DNA from 3 places in the Blautia ammoniilytica genome. Region 2 is predicted to be linked to each of the others. Evidence: a T-box and tRNA genes for the amino acid it is inferred to sense, from the RefSeq annotation. Region 2 holds a T-box; the other regions hold tRNA genes.
The links. The T-box of region 2 lies ahead of thrS (threonine--tRNA ligase). A T-box ahead of a tRNA ligase gene usually reads a tRNA of that ligase, here a tRNA-Thr.
Positions count from the first base shown of each region.

Region 1: it encodes a tRNA-Thr, which carries the amino acid that the T-box ahead of thrS (threonine--tRNA ligase) is inferred to sense. The anticodon was not compared.
Region 3: it encodes a tRNA-Thr, which carries the amino acid that the T-box ahead of thrS (threonine--tRNA ligase) is inferred to sense. The anticodon was not compared.

Region 1 is NZ_JAOQJL010000004.1:125,235-128,520, forward strand. Features, by position in the region: gene OCV61_RS03255 (MSCRAMM family protein) at 1-1,276, shown strand, start outside; tRNA gene OCV61_RS03260 (tRNA-Thr) at 1,430-1,502, shown strand; gene OCV61_RS03265 (glutamine--tRNA ligase/YqeY domain fusion protein) at 1,594-3,261, shown strand.
Region 2 is NZ_JAOQJL010000009.1:103,862-107,147, reverse strand. Features, by position in the region: gene thrS (threonine--tRNA ligase) at 1-1,373, opposite strand, end outside; T-box leader at 1,474-1,695, opposite strand; gene OCV61_RS06400 (YdcF family protein) at 1,747-2,493, opposite strand; gene OCV61_RS06395 (SEC-C metal-binding domain-containing protein) at 2,506-3,021, opposite strand.
Region 3 is NZ_JAOQJL010000002.1:25,982-29,267, forward strand. Features, by position in the region: gene glgB (1,4-alpha-glucan branching enzyme) at 1-203, shown strand, start outside; gene OCV61_RS01170 (endonuclease/exonuclease/phosphatase family protein) at 442-1,563, opposite strand; tRNA gene OCV61_RS01175 (tRNA-Thr) at 1,902-1,974, shown strand; gene OCV61_RS01180 (hypothetical protein) at 2,147-2,362, shown strand; gene OCV61_RS01185 (ABC transporter ATP-binding protein) at 2,449-3,286, shown strand, end outside.

The DNA.
Region 1 (3,286 bases), on a different contig from region 2:
TATCCGTAAAACGGATGCCGCCGGGAAAGAACTTCCTGGAGCCCTGTTTGAGATCCGGTCTGCTGAAAATATTTATTCTCCGGCAGGAGCTTTACTTCTGGAGGAAGGGACGATAGTGCAGCAGCTTACTCTGACATCCGGGAAAGGGATTTCAGACCCATTATATGCCGGAAAATATACGGTGTCTGAGATAAACCCACCAGCAGGTTACTGTGCAGATCCGATTCCCCAGACTGTAGAAGTGAAAAGCACCGGATATGAAAATCAGCCGTCAGAAGCTGTATTTATTAATAGTCCGACCACAGTATATCTGAAAAAAATATCTGAGCGTCTGGATGGGGAAAATGAGTATACACCATTACAGGGCGTAGGTTTTATGGTCTGGAATAAAGATAGTGGAAAGGAAACAGGACAGAAACTTTTTACAGATTCACAGGGGCTTATACTTTTAAGTGGATATATTCCTGGCACCTATTGTTATCAGGAAACCAACATACCGGAAGGCTATGCCGGAGACCTGATATCCGGAGAATTTGTGATTGATGAAAAAGGGCTGTGCCAGGGGGAGAAGGAGCATGTGATCCTGGTAGAAAATTCCTGTATTAAAGCGGAATTCTTAAAAGTTGATAAAAGTACCGGACAGCCGATTTCAGGTGCAAAACTTCAACTGACAGACGACAAAGGAAAAGTAGTTGAAACATGGGTTTCCGGTGAAAAACCATACAGGATCTACCGGATACCGAAAGGCCTTTACACATTGACAGAATTGGAAGCACCCGCAGGGTATAAAAAAGGAAAACCAGTAACCTGTCAGATAGAAGCAAGTGATCAGCTTCAGTCCTTCAGGATTATGAATGTAAAGTATGTAACTATAAAACTGCAAAAGACCATTCATAGTGAGGAAATCGTAAAGGCGCATGGAACGCCATGTTTCTTTCTGGGAGTCGCAGGCCAGGATCTGGATGGAGAATCATATACTCTGTTCAAAGAAGTACGTTTTCCTGAGGTTGGGATCCAGGAGAAAAAAGAGTATTCTGTGATGATAAGTTTTCAGGTGCCAGCCGGGCAGTATCAGGCTTTTGAAGAAAAAACAGCCAGATATATGCTGGAAGAAATACGAAATGTGAAAAATGGAAGTATAACTGCAGATGGCTGTGTAGACTTTCAACTGTCTGGGAATCAGGACGGAGAAGCGGAATTTGTGAATAAAAAAGTAACGGATGAATACTTAAGTCACACGGATTTTGTAAGAAATGTGATCATTCCGGCCAAGTGAAAAAATAAGTGGTGCCAGACAAAAATTAATGTGCCAGGTAAAAATATGCGTGCCAGACAAAAAATATGTGTGTCAGGCAAAAATAAGTGTTGACAATTAACCGGTTCTCTGCTAATATAATTGACTGTGAGCGGCAAAAAGCTTGCAGTCAGTGCTGCTGTGGCTCAGTCGGTAGAGCGTCGCCTTGGTAAGGCGGAGGTCACGGGTCCGATTCCCGTCAGCAGCTTTAAAGTCCTTGATTTTCAAGGACTTTTTTTCTAAATAAAAATGCTTACAAGCGGGAAAAAGTAAGACCATTAGCAATAGGAGGGGAAAAGATGGAAAACGAAACCATTTCCAAGAATTTTATTGAGAATATTATTGATAAAGATCTGGCAGAGGGAGTTTATGACACTGTTCATACCCGTTTTCCGCCGGAGCCAAATGGTTATCTGCATATTGGCCATGCAAAGTCTATTCTTTTGAATTATGGTCTTGCTAAAGAATACAATGGTAAATTTAATATGCGTTTTGATGATACAAACCCGACCAAAGAAAAATCAGAGTTTGTAGATTCTATTAAAGAAGATATCCATTGGCTGGGAGCAGATTGGGAAGACAGACTGTTTTTTGCGTCTGATTATTTTCCACAGATGTATGAGGCTGCTGTAAAGCTGATCAAAAAAGGTAAAGCTTATGTTTGTGATCTGACTGCTGAACAGATCCGTGAGTATAGGGGAACCCTGACAGAGCCGGGAAAGGAAAGCCCTTACCGCAACCGTTCTGTAGAAGAAAACCTGAATTTATTTGAAGAGATGAAGGAAGGCAAATATGGTGATGGAGAGAAAGTACTGAGAGCCAAAATTGATATGGCATCTCCAAACATGAATATGCGTGATCCTGTTATTTACAGAGTTGCTCATCGTACCCATCACAGAACAGGAGACACCTGGTGTATTTATCCAATGTATGATTTCGCACACCCCATTGAGGATGCTATTGAAGGGATCACCCATTCTATCTGCACCTTGGAGTTTGAGGATCACAGACCGCTTTATAACTGGGTGGTAGAGGAACTAGAGTATCCCCATCCGCCAAAACAGATCGAGTTTGCAAAGCTGTATCTTACCAATGTGGTAACTGGTAAACGTTATATCAAAAAGCTTGTAGAAGATGGTATTGTAGATGGTTGGGATGATCCGCATCTTGTATCTATTGCAGGTCTTCGCAGGAGAGGATATACACCTGAATCTATTAAGAAATTTGTAGAGCTTTGCGGTGTTTCCAAGGCAGACAGTTCTGTCGATTATGCAGCACTGGAATACTGCATCAGAGAAGATCTTAAGTTAAAAAGACCGCGTATGATGGCTGTTCTGGATCCTATCAAACTGGTGATTGATAATTATCCGGAAGATCAGATTGAATATCTGGATGCTCCTAACAATATGGAGAATGAAGCTCTGGGCAATCGGAAGATACCATTTGGAAAAGAATTGTATATCGAAAGAGAAGATTTCATGATCGAACCTCCTAAGAAATACAAAAGACTTTTCCTAGGAACAGAGGTACGCCTGATGAATGCATACTTTGTCACATGCACCGGATTTGAAGCGGATGATGATGGTACTGTACGGGTAGTGCATTGTACCTATGATCCGGCTACCAAGGGAGGTAATGCACCGGATGGACGTAAAGTAAAAGGGACGATCCATTGGGTAGAAGCAACCCATGCAGGAAAAGTCCAGGTTCGTCTGTATGAGAACATTGTAGATGAGGAAAAGGGTGTATACAATAAAGAAGATGGTTCCCTGAACCTGAATCCGAATTCTCTGGTTAAAGCAGAGGCCTATGTGGAACCTGCACTGTTGGAAGCAAAGGGATATGACAGCTATCAGTTTGTGCGGAATGGTTTCTTCTGTGCGGATATTCATGATTCAAAAGAAGGGCAGCCTGTCTTTAACAGGATCGTATCATTGAAGAGCAGCTTTAAACTTCCAAAAGCATAAAGATAAATAGAAAGGGGATGCAGCC
Region 2 (3,286 bases):
AATGCTCCGTCTCCTTCATTTACAGAATAGGACAGACCCAAATCATCCAAAGCACCCTGAAGTGCTGTAGTCGCCATATCCCAATCTTCGTCACTTCCCATGGAATCCTCAGGCCGTGTGGAAAGTTCTACATGATATTTAAATCCAAACAGCTGGTATACTTCATCGATCAGCTTTGCAACGCCTTTGATCTCGTCACGGATCTGCTCAGGCATCATAAAGATATGGGCATCATCCTGTGTAAAGCAACGTACACGCATCAGGCCATGAAGCTGACCGGATTTCTCATGACGATGGACAAGACCAAGCTCACCCATACGCAGTGGCAGATCCCGGTAAGAACGTGGTTCTGACTGATATACAAGGATGCCGCCAGGACAGTTCATTGGTTTGATGGCGTAATCCTGCTCATCGATCACTGTTGTATACATATTCTCTTTATAATGATCCCAGTGTCCGGATGTTTCCCACAGATGACGGTTCAAGATAATAGGTGTGGAAATCTCCACATATCCAGCCTTCTGATGGATCTCTCTCCAGTAATCCAGAAGTGTATTCTTCAGAACCATACCCTTTGGAAGGAAGAATGGGAAGCCAGGTCCTTCATCACTCATCATAAACAGACCAAGCTCTTTACCAAGCTTTCTGTGGTCACGTTTCTTTGCTTCTTCCATACGGTTCAGGTATTCTTCCAGCTCTGCTTTCTTGGTATAAGCAGTACCATAGATCCTGGTAAGCATCTTATTCTTCTCGCTGCCTCTCCAGTATGCACCAGCAAGACTGGTAAGCTTAAATGCTTTGACAGGTTTTGTGCTCATCAGATGGGGACCTGCGCACAAATCTACAAACTCACCCTGCTGATAAAAGCTGATCTCGGCACCTTCTGGCAGATCCTGGATCAATTCTACCTTGTAAGGCTCATTTTTTTCCTCAAAATAAGCAATTGCTTCTTCTCTTGGCTTTGTAAAGCGTGTAATAGGCAGTGCTTCTTTTACCACCTTTTTCATCTCAGCTTCGATCTTTGCAAGATCATTTGTCTGGATTGGTGTCTCACTGTCAATATCATAATAAAATCCCTCTGCAATAGAAGGTCCGATCGCCAGCTTCACATCCGGATACAGTCTTTTCAGTGCCTGAGCCAGGATATGGGATGCTGTATGACGAAATGCAGCTTTTCCGCCTTCATCCTCAAATGTAAGAATGCTGAGCTCACAGTCTTTATCAATAACTGTTCTAAGATCGACAACCTCTCCGTCCAGTTCTCCTGCACAGGCAACTCTGGCAAGTCCTTCACTGATGTCGGAAGCAATCTCAATAACAGACTTTGGTTCGGAATATTCTTTTTTAGATCCATCTTTTAATGTGACAACCATGTTCTTTCTCCTTTTCACTTATTAATGTGAGGGTTCCCAACGGATGCGTCTCTTTTTTTATGAAATTATACAAAAAAATCCCTTACAATGCATATGCACTGTAAGGGACGAATAAACATTCGCGGTTCCACCCTGCTTGCCAGATCATACTATCTGCTGATACTATCGTATAAAATGGCCACTTATTTGATGATAACGGAATCACCGGACTGTATTAAAGTCACTCGGAGGTGGTCTTCAACTACTTTACGATAAGACAATCACACCTATATGTCTCTCTCTGAATCGTTCTGCAGCCTACTCTTCTCTTCATCGTTTTTCCTTATTACGCACTCATTATATATGCGGAAATTCTGTTTGTCAATGGGCTGACTCAGATATTCCCGGATATTTTTTCTTTTATTAGGGCTGCTGTCTCCCGTATCACATAATGTACCTGCATGATCAGATCCGACTTTGCTCCGATACCGCATAAATCCTGATATCCTAACTTTCTTGCAAGACACAGTGCACGATAAATATGAAAATTATTGGACAAGATCCCGCAATTCCCATGACTGCATCCAGTCAACTGATCAGAAAAAACGAGATTCTCCCTGGTACTTACAGACCGTTCCTCGAGGATCATCTGCCCTTTTCCTATCCCATGTACTAGCAGATACTCTGCCATACACTTTGCTTCTGTGATATCTTCACCAGGTCCCTGCCCGCCGGACAAGATCAGGACAGTATCAGGATTCTCCCTGGCATAAGCCCTGGCCGCTTCCAGACGCATCTTCAATGCCTTTGATGGCTTCTGCCCTCTCACCTGCGCCCCAAGAACAACTACATACTCAAGTCCCGGTTTTCCTTTTGCCTGCATCCCGTGGATCACACAGATCAACAGAAATGTAAATAAGCAAATACCTGCTGCCAGCAGCACATAACCTGCCATACTGATCCAGTCAGGAAGCTGCAGTTCATATCGTTCCATGTGTCGTCTGACCAGACACCATCCCCACAAAAGAACAGTTCCTGCAGGCCAGATCCAGGCAAAATCTGCCGTAATACCTGCATGGATAATAATTACTATATAATAGGTCAGGCAAAGAATACCTGCCGAAAAAATGAATACGTTCATCAAAAAACCGTTTTATTTATTTCTGCCACAGCAATATTTATATTTCTTGCCGCTTCCGCAAGGACATGGATCATTACGGCCTACTTTATGTGGCTTGATCACAGTTCCTGACTTCTTCTGCTCCAAATAAAGTTCTTTTCTCTTCTCAGGAGTAAAGATCTTATCCCACTGAGGCAGTTCATACAGCCAGTCTGCTTTTGCATCTACCATATTCTTATACAGAAGTTCTTTGTCAAAGCACAGACTTACAGTTGTATTCTCATCCATAGTCTCAATAGGATTCTTCACCTTCAGGCTGTCATTAATACCATCCAGGAAACCTACCATGGTAAGTACTTCCTGTCCATATTTCTCAGCAAGCTCTTTTACTGTGCCGGTAACAACCTCATCCGGATTCTCTAAAAGCTGCTCATAAATACCTTTTTCAATGTTAAAATAATTTGCCCAGAATCTCTGGAGTTTATTGCGGTCTGCCTGCTGATCATAGGCAATCCCACGCCACTGCTCTAAAATGGTCTTGTCGCTCATTTCTTGGTTCCTCTTTTCAAATAAGATTCATTTTTCATTTCCTTAGGTCCTGCATCTGCAGACCGGATTTCATCTATTATAACATCTTTTAAATCATTACGCAATTCTTTTAGCAGATTACGCGTTTTTTTCCATGTATAAAATCAATTCTATATGCCTATACTATGATTGTTCATTGAACCCCTTCAATGACGTCATTACAAATGATAAAGCAAAAGTAACTGTTCAGCAGGCAGGCTTCTGCCGGTACCAAACAGTTACTGTA
Region 3 (3,286 bases), on a different contig from region 2:
ATTCTATCAAGCTTACCCTTCCAGCCCTTGGTGTAGTGATCATGACCTGCACGCCTGAAGAAGAAAAGAAGCCTGTGAAAGCAACTCAAGCAAAGAAGGCAGCTGTAAAGAAAACTGCGGTAAAGAAAACTGCGGTAAAGAAAACTGCAACAAAGACTACGGCTGCAAAGAAGACAACAGCAATAAAGAAAAAATTATCATAAGGGATTTATAAGTTAAAATACAGAAGGCATTACAGTTACAGGTTTTGTAATTGTAATGCCTTTTTTTCTGATGCTGTTTTACGATAGCCGGAAGCTATAATGTGAATATATATTTTTAAATGCATATCCAAAAGGAGCAGGAATCTACAGCAGGGTTTCTTAAATGGGGAAGAAGATTTTTCTGGTTTTCACTTTTGATCCTTACAATAGCGGGTGTGTTGCTGTTAAAACCGGAAAATTAATTTAGTGAAAATTCCATATAAACAGGATCATGGTCAGAATAGGAATAGCCTGTATTCAGATCCTCATAAGAGCCCATGGTGATATTATCTGAGAAAATAAACCCATCCAGAGTAACTGTATAGCTGGCATCCGGGTCGTATGGAATGTCCGTGTTTCTGGAAGTGTTCCACAGGTCAGCTTTTTCCTGCTGAGATAAAAGATCCATACCAAAGGTAAAATGCTCCGGCAGTTCTTTTCTTGGGAAAGGGTAGGCCCAGGAATGGTGCTCACTTGTATCGTCCTCTGAGGCTTTCAGGTCATGATTGAAATCCCCGCCGCATAGTACATAATTGCCGGCCTGATATTCTTTTTCCATGTCCTGGCACAGCATCCGGATCTGTCCCTGACGGATCTGGTCGTCGTTTCCATAGGCAGACATGTGCAGGTTGAAGACCACCAGTTCCTTGTCATTGTCTACCGGAACCCTGGAAATGCTGTAGCACCTGTCAAGATCAAAAAATTTCTTAAAGGTTGTAGCAATGGGAAAGCTTCTTCTTAAAGAGGAAGTCACCGGGTATCTGGAAAACAGGGTGATACCGGATCGGCTTTTGCCATGGGGCTGAGTCAGCGGGTAAAAAAGAAAGGGTGAATCATAATTCTGGGCGAACACGGAATAATAATCAGCAAATGTGTCTTTCAGGATATCATATTGGTTTACATGATAGCTTCTTGTAGAATTAAGATCTACTTCCTGGAAGAGGATAAAGTCAGGATTTTGGGATGCAGCAAAATTTCCGGCACCGTTGATGTTTGACTGGACATTTTCTTTGCTTTTAGCCCAGGAGGACTTACCACCATCCATAAAAAAGCTGAAGTCAGGGGAATAAGCTCCAAAGCCAACATTGTAGGTAAGGGCAGAATAGGTCTGGCCTGTGGTCAGAGATGCTGTGTGTGCCTGTTCTGTTGGGGCTTCAACAGCCAGTTCCTGGTTGTCAGGGATCCTGTGGTAGGCTGCGTAAAGGTAGATCACATAAGCCAGAAGAATGACCAGGATCGCAGCCAGGATGCCAAGAGGGATCTTGACCCATTTGGACAGTTTCTTTTTAGAAGCGTGGGGTATTGATGATTTCTTTTTCATAAGGTACCTCGTTGTTTGATTAATTTGGTGGTGAATATTTCATGGTATTGTTAAACAATATGCATGATATTCTGTAATTGGATTATATTGAGAATAAAGAAAAAAGTCAACTGTGTGTGCAAAGCACGGAACAAAGCTTGGAACATTCCGCGTAATCAGGATTTCGGTGCTTTGACATCAAAATTATTTCTGTCCGCTTCCTTATAATAAAAAAACAACTTGACAAACAAGACAAAAGCATTTAAACTAAACAACAGTTTGGGATGAAAGTTATAGTATGCTGGAACACAGCATATTTACTGGAATCCCAGTAATTACAAGAGTTCTAAGAACAACATGCTGGAATAGCTCAGTCGGTAGAGCACTTCACTCGTAATGAAGGGGTCGTGAGTTCGAGTCTCATTTCCAGCTTATAGGAAGATCCTGCGTCGATGATGACGATGCAGGATTTTTTTATAAAACATATTCCCAAAAAGATAAAACTGTGATAGTTTTATGAAAATTACGCAGCATGTGCCGGTTAAGAACAAAAGGCACAGGTTACACATGAGCAGTTACGCCGCAATGAAAGGTGATAAAAGAGATGAATCAGTACGCAGCAGGATATGCTTTTTATTATGACGAGAGAACCGCAGCAAAAGCAGCGGCTTTTTTGCGTACCCTGGAATCTGCAATTGATACATGCCTTAGAAGCACTGGCGTACGTGCAGACTGGATGGAGCAGGACGGACCTGCTCTCGCTTGGCATACAATTAAATATAGATGCAGAAAGTATACGGATACCATAGCTGTTTCATAACTGGCAGCAGGTGCCGTATCTTTTTTTGTCTAAAAAGACTTGTCTGCAAAGATGGACAGCTTACTATATGAGAAAGGAAGAGTTACATGTCAGTTTATTCTCTGGAATTAAAAAATATTACCAAAAGCTTCGGTAAGGACGAAGATGTGTTAAGAGGGATCAGCCTTTCCATTGAAAAAGGTGAGTTTATCACACTGCTTGGAGCATCTGGATGTGGAAAGACTACCACATTAAGGATCATAGCAGGGCTGGAAGCGCCGGATAGCGGAAATGTATATCTGGATGGCAAAGATGTTACAGACCTGGAACCAAACCAGAGAGGTGTAAACACCATTTTCCAGAACTATGCCCTATTTCCTCACATGACTGTAGCAGATAATGTAGGCTATGGACTGAAACTGAAAAAAGTACCAAAGCAGGAAATAAAGAAACGAGTATCAGAAATGCTGGAGCTGGTACAGCTTTCAGGATTTGAAAAACGAAAACCGGATCAGCTTTCCGGCGGGCAGAGACAAAGGGTGGCAATCGCCAGGGCGCTGATCAATAATCCCCAGGTACTGCTTTTGGATGAGCCTTTAGGGGCATTGGATCTGAAGCTTCGTCGGGCTATGCAGACAGAACTGAAGCGTCTTCAGAAAAAGCTGGGTATAACGTTTATCTATATTACCCATGACCAGGAAGAGGCTATTAACATGTCTGACCGGATCGCTGTGATGCGTGAAGGACACTTTGAGCAGATCGGTACACCGGATCAGATCTATAATCATCCCAAAACCAGTTATGTAGCAGATTTTGTAGGAAACGCCAATATCCTAGAAGGGATTTGCCAGGGAATGGAAGGAACACAGGCGGTTCTTCTTACAGGAGAACAGAAACTGCTGGTGGCAGCAGAAGGCATATCCCTGGAAAAAGGCGAAAAGGTTA